2 regions of the Paramicrobacterium agarici genome follow, and region 2 is predicted to be linked to the other one. Evidence: riboswitches for the same ligand, from Rfam matches in the RefSeq annotation. Region 2 holds a riboswitch; the other holds the start of a gene.

Region 1 (7,527 bases), 240 kb from region 2:
CGCCGACACGCTCGCGGCGTGGGCGTTCGGCTCTGTCGACGCATACGTCAACGAGGCTGCGAAGTGGCTCGCGCAACATGAGCTCACCGACACGACGGTCGTCGACGCGACGGGGCTGTCGCCCGACGACGTATCGACAGCATCCGATCTCTCGCGGCTTGCCGCGCTCGCCATGGCGAATCCCGTGATACCCACGGTGCTCGAGCAGGACGTGAGCGGCATTGCCGAGGTGCGCGGTGTCGAAAACACAACGTCGTACATGGCCGAGCGCAATGTCACGGGCATCTCGCGCAGCTTCACCACTCAGGCCGGAATCTGCCTGCTGTTCGCGGCGACGGTGCCCGTCGACGACACGACGTACACGTTCTACGGCGCGATGGTGCGCATGCCTGACTGGGACTCGCTCGATGCCTCGATGTCTGCGCTCATGGACAGCGCAGAGAAGGGAGTCCACACGGGACCCGTGCTTCCGGAAGGCACTCCCGTCGCGACGTTCACCACGCCGTGGGGCGCGACTGCCGACGGCGTGATCGGTTCATCGGCAGCGGTGACGCGCTGGGTTGGCGCGTCACCGGTCGTGCACGTCACGACAAACGGATTCGCCCTCGCCACCGAGGGTGACATCGTTGCAACGGCTTCCGTCTCTGAGGGCGCCTCGACATCGGACATTCCCGTCAAGATCGACAAGACCGTGCACGCTCCCGACGTTCTGTGGCGGCTCTCGCACCCGATTGAGCTCATTCCAGCATTCGTCGATCAGATCTTCGGCGGCTGACTCAGCGATCCGACCAGAGCACAAGGTCTGCCGAGGCCACCGGGTCATGCTTGGCGATGAATTCGTCCACCTGCTCAGACCACTCGTCCCAGTGATCGTCGAACCCTCCCCTGTCTCGTTCCAGAGCTCGCCGCTTGCGTGTGTGCGGCTCTCCGTCGAGCCAGACATTCAGATGGCTCAATGGAGCATTGCCGCGTGTGAGCACGCCGCAGCCTTCGATCAGGAGAGCACGGTCGGGCCCCACCTCGTGCCACTCGGCGAGATGCCCCGCATGCCAGTCATAGCGCTGCCAGTGACCCCGCACTCCCCTGCTCAGCGGACCGAGCAGGTGCTGCTCGACATGCTCGCCCGCTCGCGCGAGTCCGCCCCACCCGGGATAGATGTCGTCCATGCGCACGAGCACGGGAGGCTCACCCGGCCAGAAGGCGACCACCGCGTCGGCGGTCGACGACTTGCCGGCTCCGGAGGGTCCGTCGATCAGCAGAATCGGGTGCTGCGTGGGCAGCCGCAGTGCCGCCGCGGCGATCGCGCGGGCGTTCTGCACGATGCGGATCGGTATCTCAGGCAAGAACGAAGCTCCAGGTCCCCACGGCGAGCGCGCTGGAGACGGCGGCCGCGGCGATCAGCACGCCGATGCCGACGAGCACGACCTCCGCCGTGCCAAACCGGGACTCGCGTGCCCACGTACGAGGGGTCGACGAGCCGAATCCCTTCGCTTCCATCGCCGTCGCGAGCTTGCTGCCCCGGCGAATAGCAAGAACCAGGAGGGCGAAAGCCTGCGCGGCGAACCGTCGAATCGGCTGTGAATCTGCGACGCCGCGTGCGCGACGCGCGCGGCCCATCGCTCGCCAATCGTCGATGAACAGTCCGATCATGCGCATCCCCGCGAGAGCGCCGAGAACGAACCGCGCCGGGAGCTTCAGCACCTGGGACAGTCCGTCGGCGAGTTCGGTCGGATCAGTCGTCGCCATGAGCACGACACCGGGAATGCCGATGGCGAGCACGCGAAGCATGATGGCGACGCCCAGCATCAGCGATCCCTCGCTGATCGTCGCAATGCCGAATCCGGCCAGTTGCGCACCCGCGTCTTCTCCGTATAGAACCGTCGTGATCGCTGCGAAGGGGGCTGCGAACCAGACGGGGGCCGTCCGGATCCAGAATGAGCGTGCGCTGAGGCCGGCGAACCCGACGAGCGCGAGCGTGAGCACGAGGGCGACCGCTGCCGAGACGATATCGACAGACAGCAGAAGCGTGACACTGATCACGAGCGCGGCGATGAGCTTGGCAACGGGATTGATGCGCGCCGCGAGCGACGGCGCGAGCGGCACGGTCTCGGCACTCATCGCAGAACTCCCTCGGGGCTGCCGAGACGAATCGTCGCGTCGGCGAGGGCGTCGACGAGCGGGCCGTCGTGCGTCACAGCGACGACGCACGCTCCTTCGTCGACGAGTCCTCGAAGCAGCAGCACGAGCTCGCGCCAGGTCGTCGCGTCCTGCCCGAACGTCGGCTCATCGAGAACGAGCATGCGCGGGCGAGAGGCGAGCACCGTCGCGACCGAGAGGCGCCGCTTCTCGCCCCCTGAGAGCGTGAACGGATTGGCATCGGCGACGCGAGCGAGCCGTAGCCGTTCAAGCAGCTCGTCCGTCCGCCGTCTCACCTCGCTGTCGCTGAGCCGAAGCGCCCGCGGCCCGACGGCGAGCTCGTCTCTGACTCGCCCGGTCAGAAATTGATGTTCGGGCTGCTGAAAAACCGTCCCGATGCGCGTGAGCAGCTCTCGAGACCGCCACCGGTGCGGCTGCGTAGCGGCGCCGTCCCTGAGTTCTGGCATCGCCTCGAGACGTCCTGCCGCCGGCGGCAGGAGGCCTGCTGCGGTGAGCGCAAGCGTGCTCTTTCCCGCTCCGTTGACGCCGACGACGGCCGTGGTCGTCCCGGCGTTGAGATCAAACGTGAGATCGGACGCCGCGATGACGGGGCGCTTCTGCGCAAACGGCACCCGGCCGACGGCGAGCTCTTCGCTCCGCATCAGAAGCGCACCGGGTTCGCGCTCCGGCGGCGCACCGACAGCCGGCGGGTGATCTGGCGTCCAGATGCCCCTCTCCGCGAGGCGCGCTCCCTGCCTTGACAGGACCTCGCGCGTCGGCCCGTCAGCGAGCAGTCCTCCGCCGGGCTCGAGCACGACGGTTCGCGTCACGACGTCCTGCCATACAGCGACGCGGTGCTCGACGACGACGAGAGTCATTCCCGTCTCTCGCGCGACGTGTGCGACGACATCGCGCACCTCGCGCACGCCGTCGGGATCGAGATTGGCCGTGGGCTCGTCGAGCAGCAGCAGTCGCGGCCGCATGGCCAGAATGCCCGCCAGCACGAGCCGCTGCACCTGACCGCCCGACAGCTGAGACGTTGGGTGGTCGAGCGCAAGGTCGAGCCCGACCGCATCCAGTGCCCACCGAACTCGGCGCCAGATTTCGTCGCGGGGAATGCCGAGGTTCTCGCATGCGAAGGCGATGTCGTCTCCCACGCGCGCCATGACGATCTGACTGTCGGGGTCTTGGAGTACGAGACCGACGACACCGCGCGCATCAGCCGGGTGTCGCCCATCGACGGCGATGCTGCCCGCCTGGTCTCCGTCTTCGTCTCCCCCGAGAACTCCCGCGAGTCCGTGCAGGAGCGTGGACTTTCCTGCACCGGATGCTCCGAGCAGAAGCACGCTCTCGCCTGGCTCGATCGTCAGGTCGATGTTATGCACTGCCAGTCGATCGCGACCTGCGTGGGTCCACCCCCATTCGCGCAGTCGAACGTGGGCGCCCGCCATCAGGATGCCTTCCGGCGCACCTCGCGGCCGGCGGCGAAGCGGCTCAGCGCGCCGGCCGAGGCGAGTCCTCTCATTGCCGCCCACGACAGCAATCCCGCGATCACGACTCCGGAGACCGCTGCGCTCACGTAATAGACGACTTTGAACTGCGGAGCGAGCACGGCGTAGTCCGTGAACGTCGTGTCAAGAAATGCCATGGCGATTCCGGCGCCGAAGCCCGCCAGCAGCGCGACATACACACGGTAGTTCCCGTACAGGAAGAGTGCGAACACGATTTCGGCGCCGAGTCCTTGAACAAGTCCCCAGATGAGCGTCGAGAACCCCCACTGATTGCCGACCAGCGCGGAGACCGTCGCGGCGACGACCTCGGCAAACAGCGCGGCGCCGGGCTTGCGGATGATCAGTCCGCCGAGCACGCCGGCGAACAGCCACCCGCCGCCGAGAAGCGCACTGAGTCCAGGCGTAACCGCGAGCGGCAGACTGAGCGGCCCGTATGCGATGTTCCAGAATAAGAAGACGACACCGGACGCGACGCCGATGACGCTCGCGACGACGATATCGACCACGCGCCAGCGAAGCGTGCGGTGGGTGGACCCGAGGACTGGTTTGGTTGTCTGCACGTACGTGCCCCTTTCGCAGGTGAATTGGGCACGGGTTATGAGAATGTCACTCCCTGCGCTGGCATGACCCAGATCAGGTTCGACGGTCGAAAGTTGAGAACTTTCCTCTCAGCCCGGCTCACCGGACTCCCGTGTTAACTGCCAGTGTAGCCTCTCGCGGCGGCCGTCTGGCGGCGAACTACTTTTTGAGCGCCTTGATGATTCCCTTGAGAGCCGTGCCTGCGACGCACACGAGGGGAACCCCGACCGCGAGCAGCGAAATCAGGTTGGGCTCGAAGCGCACCGTGTCGCCCGTGCGGATATAGGCGCCGACGGGCATGCTCATGCCTCCGCCACCGCCTCCGCCACCCTGTGCCCCTGCGCTCTTCTCTGAGGAGAGGCCGCCGGTCGCGTCTCCCTCTCCGGCGCCGAACCCGTATGAGGCGAGTGCAACGGGCACGATCTTCACTCCGTCGACGTCGACGACGTCTCCGTACACCGTCGTGACACCGACCGACTTGAACTTGTCTGCGAGATCCAACGCTACGTTTCCCATGTGCCAACGCTACCCCGCAATCGTCCGCTTGCCCAGGGTAAGCCGCACTCAGGTTGCGCGCTGCCCAGGATGGCGGGTTCCGCCAGCGGTCGACGGCCGGGGCGAGAGAAGGGATGCTGCCGTAACGGCGTCGGCGCCGAATCGTCCTCTGAGAGCATCCACCGTGTTCTCAGCATCTCGCCACTCTTCGTCGGGGTCCCACAGACTCATCGACGGTGCTCCATCGGTAAGCCGTTCTGCGCGCACTCCGATGAGGCGCACCGGTCTGCCGCTCACCTGCAGTTCGCGGAACAGCTCGAGGCTCGATTCGTAGAGCCGTCTGGCCACGTTCGTGGGTTCGGGGAGCCTGCGGGAACGGTTGAGCGTCGTGAAGTCGCTGTAACGCAGCTTGAGAGCGACTCCTTCAGCCGCGACGCCGCCTGCCCGCAGTCGCGCCCCCACTCTGTCGCTCAGTCGCAGAAGCTCACGTTCCAGCAGAGCCTCGTCTGTCACGTCTTCGTGGAACGTGACCTCGTGGCCGACGCTCTTCTCGACGCGTTCGGTCACCACGCTTCGCGGGTCTTGCCCCGACGCGAGAGCGTGCAGACGCTCGGCCGTGGCCATACCGAGGGCCGAGCGCAAAACGGAAGGGGGAACCTCGGCCACGTCAGCGACGGTGCGCAGTCCGAGCCTCAGCAGAGCCTCCTCCGTCTTTCCGCCGACGCCGGCCAGAGCCCGGATCGGGAGTGGATGCAGAAAATCAAGCGTCTGTGCGGGCGGTACGACGAGAAGGCCGTCGGGCTTTGCCATGCCCGAGGCGAGCTTTGCGATGAACTTCGTCCCCGCAGCGCCGACAGAGCACGTCAGCCCCGTCTCATCGGCGACGCGGCGCCGAATCAGCCGAGCTATCGCCGCGGGACGTCCGAGCAGGCGGCGAGCGCCCCGCACATCGAGAAACGCCTCATCGATGCTCAGACGCTCGACGGTCGGAGTGATGTCGTCGAAGATGCTCATGACGCGTGCCGAGTAGTCGCGATAGAGGTCGTGGCGCGGTGGCAGCACGATCGCCTTCGGGCACAGCTGAAGGGCACGCGCCATCGGCATCGCCGAGCCGACACCGTATGCTCGCGCCTCGTACGTCGCCGTTGTCACAACAGACCGCCCCTCGCGACCGCCGACGATCACGGGCAGCCCGCGCAGCTCCGGATGATCGAGCAGCTCGACCGACGCGAAGAACGCGTCGAGGTCGACGTGCAGAATGGTCGCACCTGAATCGTCGACGTCGTCGCCTGAGACGCGGCGGGCGCGACCGTCTTGACGTGACATGGTGCCATTCTCCCCCACGTGGCTGACAGCGTGTCAGACCAACGCGATGACGAGCGGATGCAACCACGCTCGGAACGCCTCCGCGTCGTCGCGGAGACTCTCGCTCACGACGATCGTGTCCGGCGCGGCCACCCACGCGCCCGAGTCCGACAGCGGCAGAACCGCCAGGTCGAGACGGAACGACGTCGCTTGCCTGCGCAATTCGAACTGGCGCTTCTGAACCATTCCATACACATCGGCGAGCGGATGGTCGCGCGTCTCGACGGCCTTCAGGTATTCGTAGCGACGGATGCGCGCCCACTCCATCGCAGTGTCGTATCCGCGGTAGACCGCCTCCTGCAGTTCGAGCGCCCGATCAAATGCGGCGAAGTGCGGAGGGAGCACTTCGCTGATGAACGGGCGCGTCTCGAGCGGCACGATTGCCGCCCACCAGCCGCGCCATTGGGTGATGAGCTGCCCGGTATCGATGCCGGACGTATCGATCCTGCCGACATCGGGAGTGCCCCGTGGCAGCTCGGGCGCGCAGTCGTCGCTGAGGCCGGCGAGGTCTCTCAGGGCAAGCGCCAGCAAGAGGTCCCACGGACAGTCCTCCGTGACCTGCCAGCGAATCGTGCCCTCGACGAGCATGACTACATAATAGGTCGCCGCATGCGCGGGCGCCAGGGTACGAGAACGGCGGCAGCGCCGGTCTCAAGAACCAGCCGCTGCCGCCGTTGATCGAGTCCTACTCTGCCGCGCGTTCGAGAATGAGCTCGCGCACTCGAGCGGCGTCCGCCTGACCGCGCATGGCCTTCATGACCGCGCCGATGATCGCGCCGGCAGCCTGCACCTTGCCGTCCTTGATCTTCTGCATCACGTCGGGCTGAGCAGCAAGCGCCTCGTCGATCGCGGCAATCAGCGCTCCATCGTCAGAGACGACGGCGAGTCCGCGCTTCTCGACGACGTCGCTCGGTGTGCCCTCGCCGTCGATGACGCCCTCGAGCACCTGACGCGCCAGCTTGTCTGTGAGGGTTCCCTCATCGACGAGCGTGGTGAGCTCGGCGACATTCGCGGGCGTGATGAGCGCGGTCGGCTCGTCACCGCGAGCATTCGCGAGTCGGCTGATCTCTCCCGTCCACCACTTGCGCGCGGCAGCGGGCGCGGCACCCTCGGCGATCGTCGCTGCGACCTCGTTCACGAGCCCGCCGTTCTGAACGTCTTGGAACTCCAGGTCGGTGAAGCCCCACTCGGCCTTGAGGCGTCGGCGGCGGGCTGCGGGCGGCTCGGGCAGGGCTGCCTTGAGCTCCTCGATCAGCTCAGCGCTCGGCACGACGGGCAGGAGGTCAGGCTCTGGGAAGTACCGGTAGTCGTCGGCATCGCTCTTCGGACGACCGGCCGACGTCGTTCCCGTGTCTTCGTGCCAGTGTCGCGTCTCCTGGGTGATCGCGCCGCCCGCGTCGAGAATCGCCGCCTGACGACGGATCTCGTACCGTACGGCACG
Region 2 (7,527 bases):
TCGCGGTGATCACCGCGGCGGTCTTCGCCTCACTTGCCTTTACGGAATGGCCAGTCGCCATGGCCATCGGCTTCGCGCTCATCGGCGTTGTCGTGATCGCCGCGCTCATCGTCGCGATTGCCGACCTGCGTTATCGTGCTCGGTCGCACGGCGCCACGTTCTGACCATCCGGGACTCGGGTGCGTGAGCCCAGCATCCTGCATCTCGCCACCGATTTCGCCGAGTACGCCTCCCGATTCCACGCACGGCTGCCAGTGGCGATAGTGTGGTCAACTGTCCAAAGCAGTCACTGTGACATCACGGAAGGACGAGGAGCCGCGGTCCGTTCCCGGCCCGGCGGACGAACATGAGCACCCTCGATTCCACCGAAGACCTGATCCGGCAGCTGAAGAAGAGCGCCAAGCGGCGCAAGCACGAGAAAAAGCACGGCACGGACTGGATCGTATTCAGCGTTGCCGCCGTTCTCGCGGTTGCCTTCGTCGTCTGGGGTTTCGTCACACCCGCAGGCCTCGGCACCGTGGCCGATGCGGCCCTCAACGGCACGATGAAGAACTTCGGCTGGCTGTTCGTGATCGCGGCGACGGTGTTCACCGTCTTCGTGATCGTGGTGGCCGCGAGCCGTTTCGGCGCCATTCCGCTCGGTAAAGACGGCGAGGGGCCGCAATTCAAGACCTCGTCATGGATCGCCATGATGTTCGCCACGGGAATGGGCATCGGGCTCATCTTCTATGGCGTGGGCGAACCGCTATTCTTCTACATGTCGCCGCCTCCCGGAACCGTCGACGGGCAGATTCCGCAGGCAGTCAGCACCGCCATGGGCACGACAATGTTCCACTGGACGCTCTATCCATGGGGAATGTACGCGATCGTCGGCCTCGGCATGGCCTACGGAACATACCGGCTCGGCCGCAGCCAGCTGTTCTCGTCGATGTTCACCTCGTTGTTCGGCCACAAGGTCGTGAATGGCTGGGGCGGCAGGGTCATCAACATCCTCGCCATCATCGCTACTCTCTTCGGTTCCGCGTGCTCCCTCGGTCTCGGAGCGCTCCAGATCGGCGGCGGCCTCGAATCGACCGGCATCATGCAGAACGTGGGCACGGGCCTGCTCGTGATCATCATCGCCGTGCTCACGGCGCTGTTCGTCGCTTCTGCCGTTTCGGGCATCGAGCGCGGCATTCAGTGGCTGTCGAACATCAACATGGTGCTCGCGATTCTGCTCGCGGTCATCGTCTTCATCGGCGGCCCGACGCTGTTCATTCTCAACGTCATTCCCGACACGATCGGCGCGTTCATCGGCGATCTTCCGCAGATGGCGTCGCGGACGCCGGCCAGCGATGCGCCTGCCGTCGCCGAGTGGATGTCGACGTGGACGATCTTCTACTGGGCTTGGTGGGTGTCATGGACGCCCTTCGTGGGGCTCTTCATCGCGCGCATCTCCCGCGGTCGCACCGTGCGCCAGTTCGTCACGGGTGTTCTGCTCGTGCCTTCGGCGATCTCGATCATCTGGTTCGCGATCTTCGGCGGCGGAGCAATCGGGCTGCAGGAACGTGCTGAAGCCGCGAATGACAAATCTCAGATGCTCGCGCAGATCGTCGACGGCGCGCCGAACATCGACTTCGACACTGTTCTGTTCGACTTCCTCGGCCAGATGCCTGTTCCCGACTGGATCACTGTCGTGCTGATGGTGATCGCGGTCATCCTCGTCGCGATCTTCTTCGTCACGGGAGCTGACTCGGCCTCAATCGTCATGGCAGGACTGTCAGAGAACGGAGCTGAGGAGCCGACGAAGAAGCTCACGCTGTTCTGGGGCGTCGCGACCGGTGCAGTCGCGGCCGTCATGCTGCTCGCCGGCGGAGATAATCCCGCCGAAGCGCTCAACGGCCTGAAGAACATTACGATCGTGTCCGCCGTGCCGTTCGTGATCGTCATGCTTCTGCTGTGCATCGCCCTGTGGAGAGACCTCTCGAAAGACCCGCTTGTGCTGCGTGGACAGCTTGCGCGACACGTTCTCGTCGAGAGCGTCTCGAGCGCCGTCGAAAAGCACGAGGGGGCGTTCGAGCTCACGACCTCAGAGGCCGAGGAGATCGAAGCGGACCTCGACGAAGCAGCGCGCCGGGAGGCCGCGAAGATCGACGACAGCAGAGGGCACGACGATGCCGCGGCCGCGAAGCGCGACGACGAACAGCCTGGCAGCGACGCGCGAGAGCAATGACTGCCCGCGCCCGTGGACGCGCCTCGGCGCTCCACGGCGCAGGCCGCGTGGCGTGCGATAGAAGAGCGTAGGAGGCGGACATCGTGAAGGCATCGGTCGTCGGAGTTCACCAGAGCGAGACACACTCATTCAGCAAGCCGACGGTCGGCGAGATCACGCTCGTCGAGGGAATCGGCGTGGCAGGCGATGCGCACTCTGGCACGACAGTGCAGCACCTTTCGCGAGTGAAGAAGAACGCGTCGACGCCGAACATGCGTCAAGTGCATCTGATGCATCGCGAACTCTTCGAACAGCTCGCGCGCGACGGATACAGCGTCGTGCCCGGTGACCTCGGCGAGAACATCACCACGAGCGGTGTCGACGTGCTCGCGCTTCCGGTCGGAACTCGGCTGATGATCGCCGACGCGGTGATCACCGTGACCGGATTGCGCAATCCGTGCTTTCAGATCAATGACTTTCAGCCGGGGCTGCTCAAGAAAGTGCTGTTCACGAACGACGACGGCGAGACCGTGCGGTTGTCGGGCGTCATGGGCATCGTCTCTCGCGGAGGAGTCGTTCGTTCCGGCGACGAGATCACCGTGACGCTGCCGCCCGAGCCGCACTATCCGCTCACGCCGGTCTGATCGGGGCACCGCGGAGCTGTTACTCCAGCCGGTCGCGAAGCGCCCGGGCTGCCCGGCCGACATTGTCGGCGTCGGTGACGGCGCGAACGACGACAATGCGCTGCGCTCCAGCTCCGACGACGCGGTCAAGGCGCGCGCCGCCGGTGATGCCTCCGATAGCGAACCACGGCTTCTGGGCGGACTCGGCAGCTCGCCGCACGGGATCGAGGCCGACAGCATCCCTGCCCGGCTTTGTGGGGGTTTCCCAGACCGGGCCGACGCAGAAGTAGTCAATGTCGGCGTCGTCGTCTGCCGCCTCAGCCTGCCCGACGGAGTGGGTTGAACGGCCGAGAATCACATCGGGCCCGAGTAGCGCACGGGCTTGCTCGCTCGAGAGATCACCCTGCCCCACGTGAAAGACGTCGGCGCCGACGAGAGCTGCAACGTCGGCTCGATCATTGACGGCGAAGAGCTTTCCATGCCGTCTGGCAGCCGCCGAGAGCACCTCGAGTGCTTCGATCTCATCGCGCGCCTCAAGTGATTTGTCGCGCAGCTGAATGACGTCGACCCCGTTGGCGTAGGCGGAGTCGAGAAACCGGGCGAGATCGCCGCGATCGCGACGAGCGTCGGTGCACACGTACAGCCGCGCCTTCTCGAGAGCACGCTGCCGTGCAGCTCGGACCGCGTCGTCGTGCAGGGTCACGGGTCGCAGATTCGTGGGCATGTGCCTAGAGTAGAGGAAGTTCGCGGGAGCCTCGTTGAGGCTGAGAGGGCCACGTGCCGACCGCCAGACCTGATGCGGATCATGCCGCCGGAGGGAGAAACGCACATGCATGCTGTCGTCGTCGGCGCGGGAATCATCGGTCTCGCGACCGCGTGGACACTCGCGGACCGCGGCTGGGCGGTCACGATCGTCGATCCACGCCCGGGGGAGGGCGCAAGCTACGCGGCGGCCGGAATGCTCGCCCCGGCCTCGGAGGTGGTCTGGGGACAATCACCGCTGCACCCGCTGATGCGGGCGTCGGCCGACCAGTACCCCGTGTTCGCGGAACGTCTCGCGGCGGCATCCGGTCACGATCTCGGGTACACGCAGACGGAGACGCTCGTGTGCGCCGCCGATGTCGCTGACATGGCGAGCCTGCGTGAGCTCAGTGCGCTGCAGCGCTCGCTCGGTGAGACCGTTGAACTCATCAGCGGCACGAGCGCGCGCACACTCGAGCCGGCGCTTGGCCCCGGAGTGTCCGCTGCCGTGCGCATCGGTGGCGATCATTCGATAGACCCTCGCCGAGTGACAGCGGCTCTCATCGCGCTCATGAGCGGCTCCATCGTGCGTCGCCATGCCGTGGCGCTCGTCTCGGACGGACGTCGCACCAGAGGGGTCGCGCTCGACAACGGGCAGAACATTCAGGCGGACCAGGTGGTCATCTGCGCGGGCGCTGACACCGGCTCCATCGAGGGGATGCCTGACGTGCCCGTGCGCCGCGTGTGGGGCGATGTCGTGCGCCTCAGCGCCCCGCAGCGACTTCAGCCGCTCGTGACGCGCACCATTCGCGCTCTTGTTCGAGGACGCGCCGTCTACCTTGTGCCGCGAACCGACGGGAGCCTCGTGCTCGGAGCAACGACGCGAGAAGACGAACTCGCCGGAATCAGCGCCGGGGGAGTGCACCAGCTGCTGCGCGACATCGAGCAGGTCGTGCCTGGCGTACTCGAGTGTGAGATCACCGACGTCACCGCTCGCGCGCGGCCGGGATCGCCCGACGACCTGCCGCTGATCGGACGCGTCGACGACGGATGCGTCGTCTCGACGGGGTACTTCCGGCACGGCATCCTGCTCGCGCCTCTCGGAGCCCGGCTGACGGCTGACCTCGCGGCGGGCGAGGCCGGGGATGCCGAGACTCTGAGCATTGTCGCCTCGGATCGATTTGCTCCAGCCACGCGAAAGGAAGAACGAGTATGAGCACGAACGTGAACGGCATCACGGTGAACGGTGCCCCGCACAGCATCGAGAACGGCACGACGCTCGTCGAGATCGTCGCCGATCTCACAGGTCGGGACCTCGGCCAGGACGGAACGCCCGCGGACGGCGCGAGTCTCGGCGTCGCCGCCGCCGTCGACGGCACCGTCGTTCCGCGCAGCCGCTGGTCCGCGCACGTTCTCGAGAGCGGGCAGACCATCGACATCGTCACAGCGGTGCAGGGAGGCTGACATGACCCTCGACACGGCACGGACCAGCGCGATGACAGCATCCGATCCTCTGCAGATCGACGGGGTGACTCTCTCGTCGCGGCTCATCATGGGCACGGGAGGAGCGACATCGCTCACGTCTCTTGAAGACGCGCTCATCGCCTCGGGTACCGAACTCACGACCGTCGCAATCCGCCGTTTCGACGCTGCATCGCAGACGAGTGTCTTCGCGCTGCTCGAACGACTCGGCATCCGCGTGCTGCCGAACACGGCGGGCTGCTACACCGCTCGCGATGCTGTGCTCACGGCGCAGCTCGCGCGCGAGGCGCTCGGAACCTCGTGGGTCAAGCTCGAGGTGATCGCCGACGAAGAGACGCTGCTGCCCGACCCCGTCGAGCTGTTCTCTGCCGCCGAGCAGCTCGTGCTCGACGGATTCACGGTCTTCGCCTACACGAACGACGACCCTGCGCTTGCCAAGAGACTCGAAGGTGCGGGCGTCGCCGCAGTGATGCCCGCCGGCTCGCCGATCGGCAGTGGGCTCGGCATCCTCAATGCGCACAACATCGAGACCATCGTCGAGCGAGCGACGGTGCCCATCGTGCTCGACGCCGGGATCGGAACCGCGTCGGATGCTGCGCTCGCGATGGAGCTCGGATGCGACGCGGTTCTGCTGGCCAGCGCTGTCACCCGTGCGCACGATGCCCCCGCGATGGCGCGGGCGATGCGCCTTGCCGTGGATGCCGGTCGTACCGCGCGCGCTGCCGGGCGCATTCCCAAGCGGTCGCTCGCGCGCGCCTCATCGCCCTTCGAGGGCATGGTGACGCGACGTCCGTCTGAGGCCGACCTGTGACGCGGCTCGCCGCCGATGCAGCGGGGACGGGCGCGCTCCCGCCGCTCGTCGAGCCGCATCCCACGCTGACGCGCCGGGAGATCGAACGCTATTCGCGGCACCTCGCGCTTCCTGAACTCGGCAGCGTGGGGCAGCGGCGACTGCGCAACGCCTCGGTGCTGGTCATCGGCGCCGGCGGTCTCGGCGCGCCGATCCTGCACTATCTCGCGGCGGCGGGCATCGGTGCGATCACGGTGATCGATGACGACGTCGTCGAAGCATCCAACCTTCAAAGGCAAGTGCTGCACCGCGAGGCCGATGTCGGGCGGCGCAAGGTCGATTCGGCACGCGATGCTCTGCTGCGCCTGGACCCGACCATGACGGTGACAGCGTTGAATGATCGGCTGTCGGCGGACAACGCACGTGAGCTGTTCTCTCGGCACGATCTCGTTCTCGACGGGGCAGACAACTTTGCCACGCGGTACCTCGCGAACGACGCGGCCGAGCTGACGGGCACCCCGCTGATCTGGGGCACCATCATTCGGTTCGCGGGGCAGGTGAGCACCTTCTGGCCGGGAAAAGGGCCGATGCTTCGCGATCTGTTTCCCGACGTTCCCGCAGCCGATTCGGTGCCGAACTGCGCCGAGGGCGGTGTTCTCGGGGTGCTCTGCGGCACGGTTGGGTCCGCCATGGCGACCGAGGCGATCAAGCTCATCTGCGGGATCGGCGCTCCGCTTGTCGGGCGGCTCCTGCGCTATGACGCTCTCACCGCCGACTACTCCACCTTGCAGTTCACGGTGGATCCGCAGCGCCCCATCGTCGCAGATCTTCGGGAGGCCGAGGAGGCATGCTCGGCTCTGTCCGGGGGTGCAAACATCAAAGGGACGGATGCCGGGGAGCCTGACGTGGGCACTGACGACCTGAGCACTGACGACCTGAGCACTGACGACCTGAGCACTGTCGACGTGGCCTCGCTCGCGGTGCGGCTCGACGCAGCATCCGAAATTCACGACCTGCTCGCCGTTGTCGACGTGCGTGACGACTGGGAGCGCGAGCTGTCGGCGATTCCCGGGTCTATGCACGTTCCGCTCGAGCGCATTGAGCGCGAGGGCTGGAGCGCGGTTTCAGATGTATGCGACGGCGCCAGCGAAATGGTGCTCTACTGCAAGAGCGGTGTGCGCTCGGCGCGAGCACGTGACCGGCTCGCTGCAGAGTCACCGGATCAGGTCACCGTGCGTTCGCTGGCCGGGGGAATCGACGCGTGGGAGCGGGGCCGTGGCACCCGCTGACGTCGCCGGACGTCACCCATGCATGTCGCGCATCTCGACACTGCACAGCCGACACTGCACAGCTCGACCCTGCACGTCTCGACACTGTCGGCCCAGTGCCATAGCGTGAAGAGGGTTCAGCGCGCCAAGAGCGACGGCGGCGGAGCTGACACCGACAACGTGAAGGAGAAGCGGTGATGACCGAAGTTGTGATGTTCCACCACGTGCTCGGCCGTACAGACGCGATCGAGTCGATCGCCGAGACTCTCAGAAACTCGGGGCACGTCATTCATGTGCCCGACCTCTTCGACGGCCGCACGTTCGACTCGATCGACGACGGAATCGCTTTCGCTCAATCCGTCGGTTCCGACGAGCTTCTGGCCCGTGCCCGGGCCGAGGTGCAGAGCCTTCCCGAAGATATCGTGTACATCG

The links. A riboswitch is a leader RNA that binds a small molecule or an ion and turns the genes downstream of it on or off. The one in region 2 is predicted to bind thiamine pyrophosphate.
Region 1: another riboswitch for thiamine pyrophosphate. It lies ahead of ATJ78_RS12185 (ECF transporter S component); the one in region 2 lies ahead of thiO (glycine oxidase ThiO).

The regions. Positions count from the first base shown of each region.
Region 1 is NZ_PDJE01000001.1:2,485,734-2,493,260, forward strand. It holds gene ATJ78_RS12165 (D-alanyl-D-alanine carboxypeptidase family protein) at 1-775, shown strand, start outside; gene ATJ78_RS12170 (nucleoside/nucleotide kinase family protein) at 777-1,343, opposite strand; gene ATJ78_RS12175 (energy-coupling factor transporter transmembrane component T family protein) at 1,336-2,118, opposite strand; gene ATJ78_RS12180 (ABC transporter ATP-binding protein) at 2,115-3,521, opposite strand; gene ATJ78_RS12185 (ECF transporter S component) at 3,587-4,207, opposite strand; TPP riboswitch at 4,241-4,350, opposite strand; gene ATJ78_RS12190 (spore germination protein GerW family protein) at 4,386-4,742, opposite strand; gene dinB (DNA polymerase IV) at 4,791-6,047, opposite strand; gene ATJ78_RS12200 (hypothetical protein) at 6,081-6,674, opposite strand; gene gatB (Asp-tRNA(Asn)/Glu-tRNA(Gln) amidotransferase subunit GatB) at 6,772-7,527, opposite strand, start outside.
Region 2 is NZ_PDJE01000001.1:2,722,255-2,729,781, reverse strand. It holds gene ATJ78_RS13365 (MFS transporter) at 1-164, shown strand, start outside; gene ATJ78_RS13360 (BCCT family transporter) at 347-2,212, shown strand; gene ATJ78_RS13355 (MOSC domain-containing protein) at 2,293-2,835, shown strand; gene thiE (thiamine phosphate synthase) at 2,855-3,538, opposite strand; TPP riboswitch at 3,551-3,651, shown strand; gene thiO (glycine oxidase ThiO) at 3,644-4,771, shown strand; gene thiS (sulfur carrier protein ThiS) at 4,768-5,019, shown strand; gene ATJ78_RS13335 (thiazole synthase) at 5,021-5,848, shown strand; gene moeB (molybdopterin-synthase adenylyltransferase MoeB) at 5,845-7,116, shown strand; gene ATJ78_RS13325 (dienelactone hydrolase family protein) at 7,293-7,527, shown strand, end outside.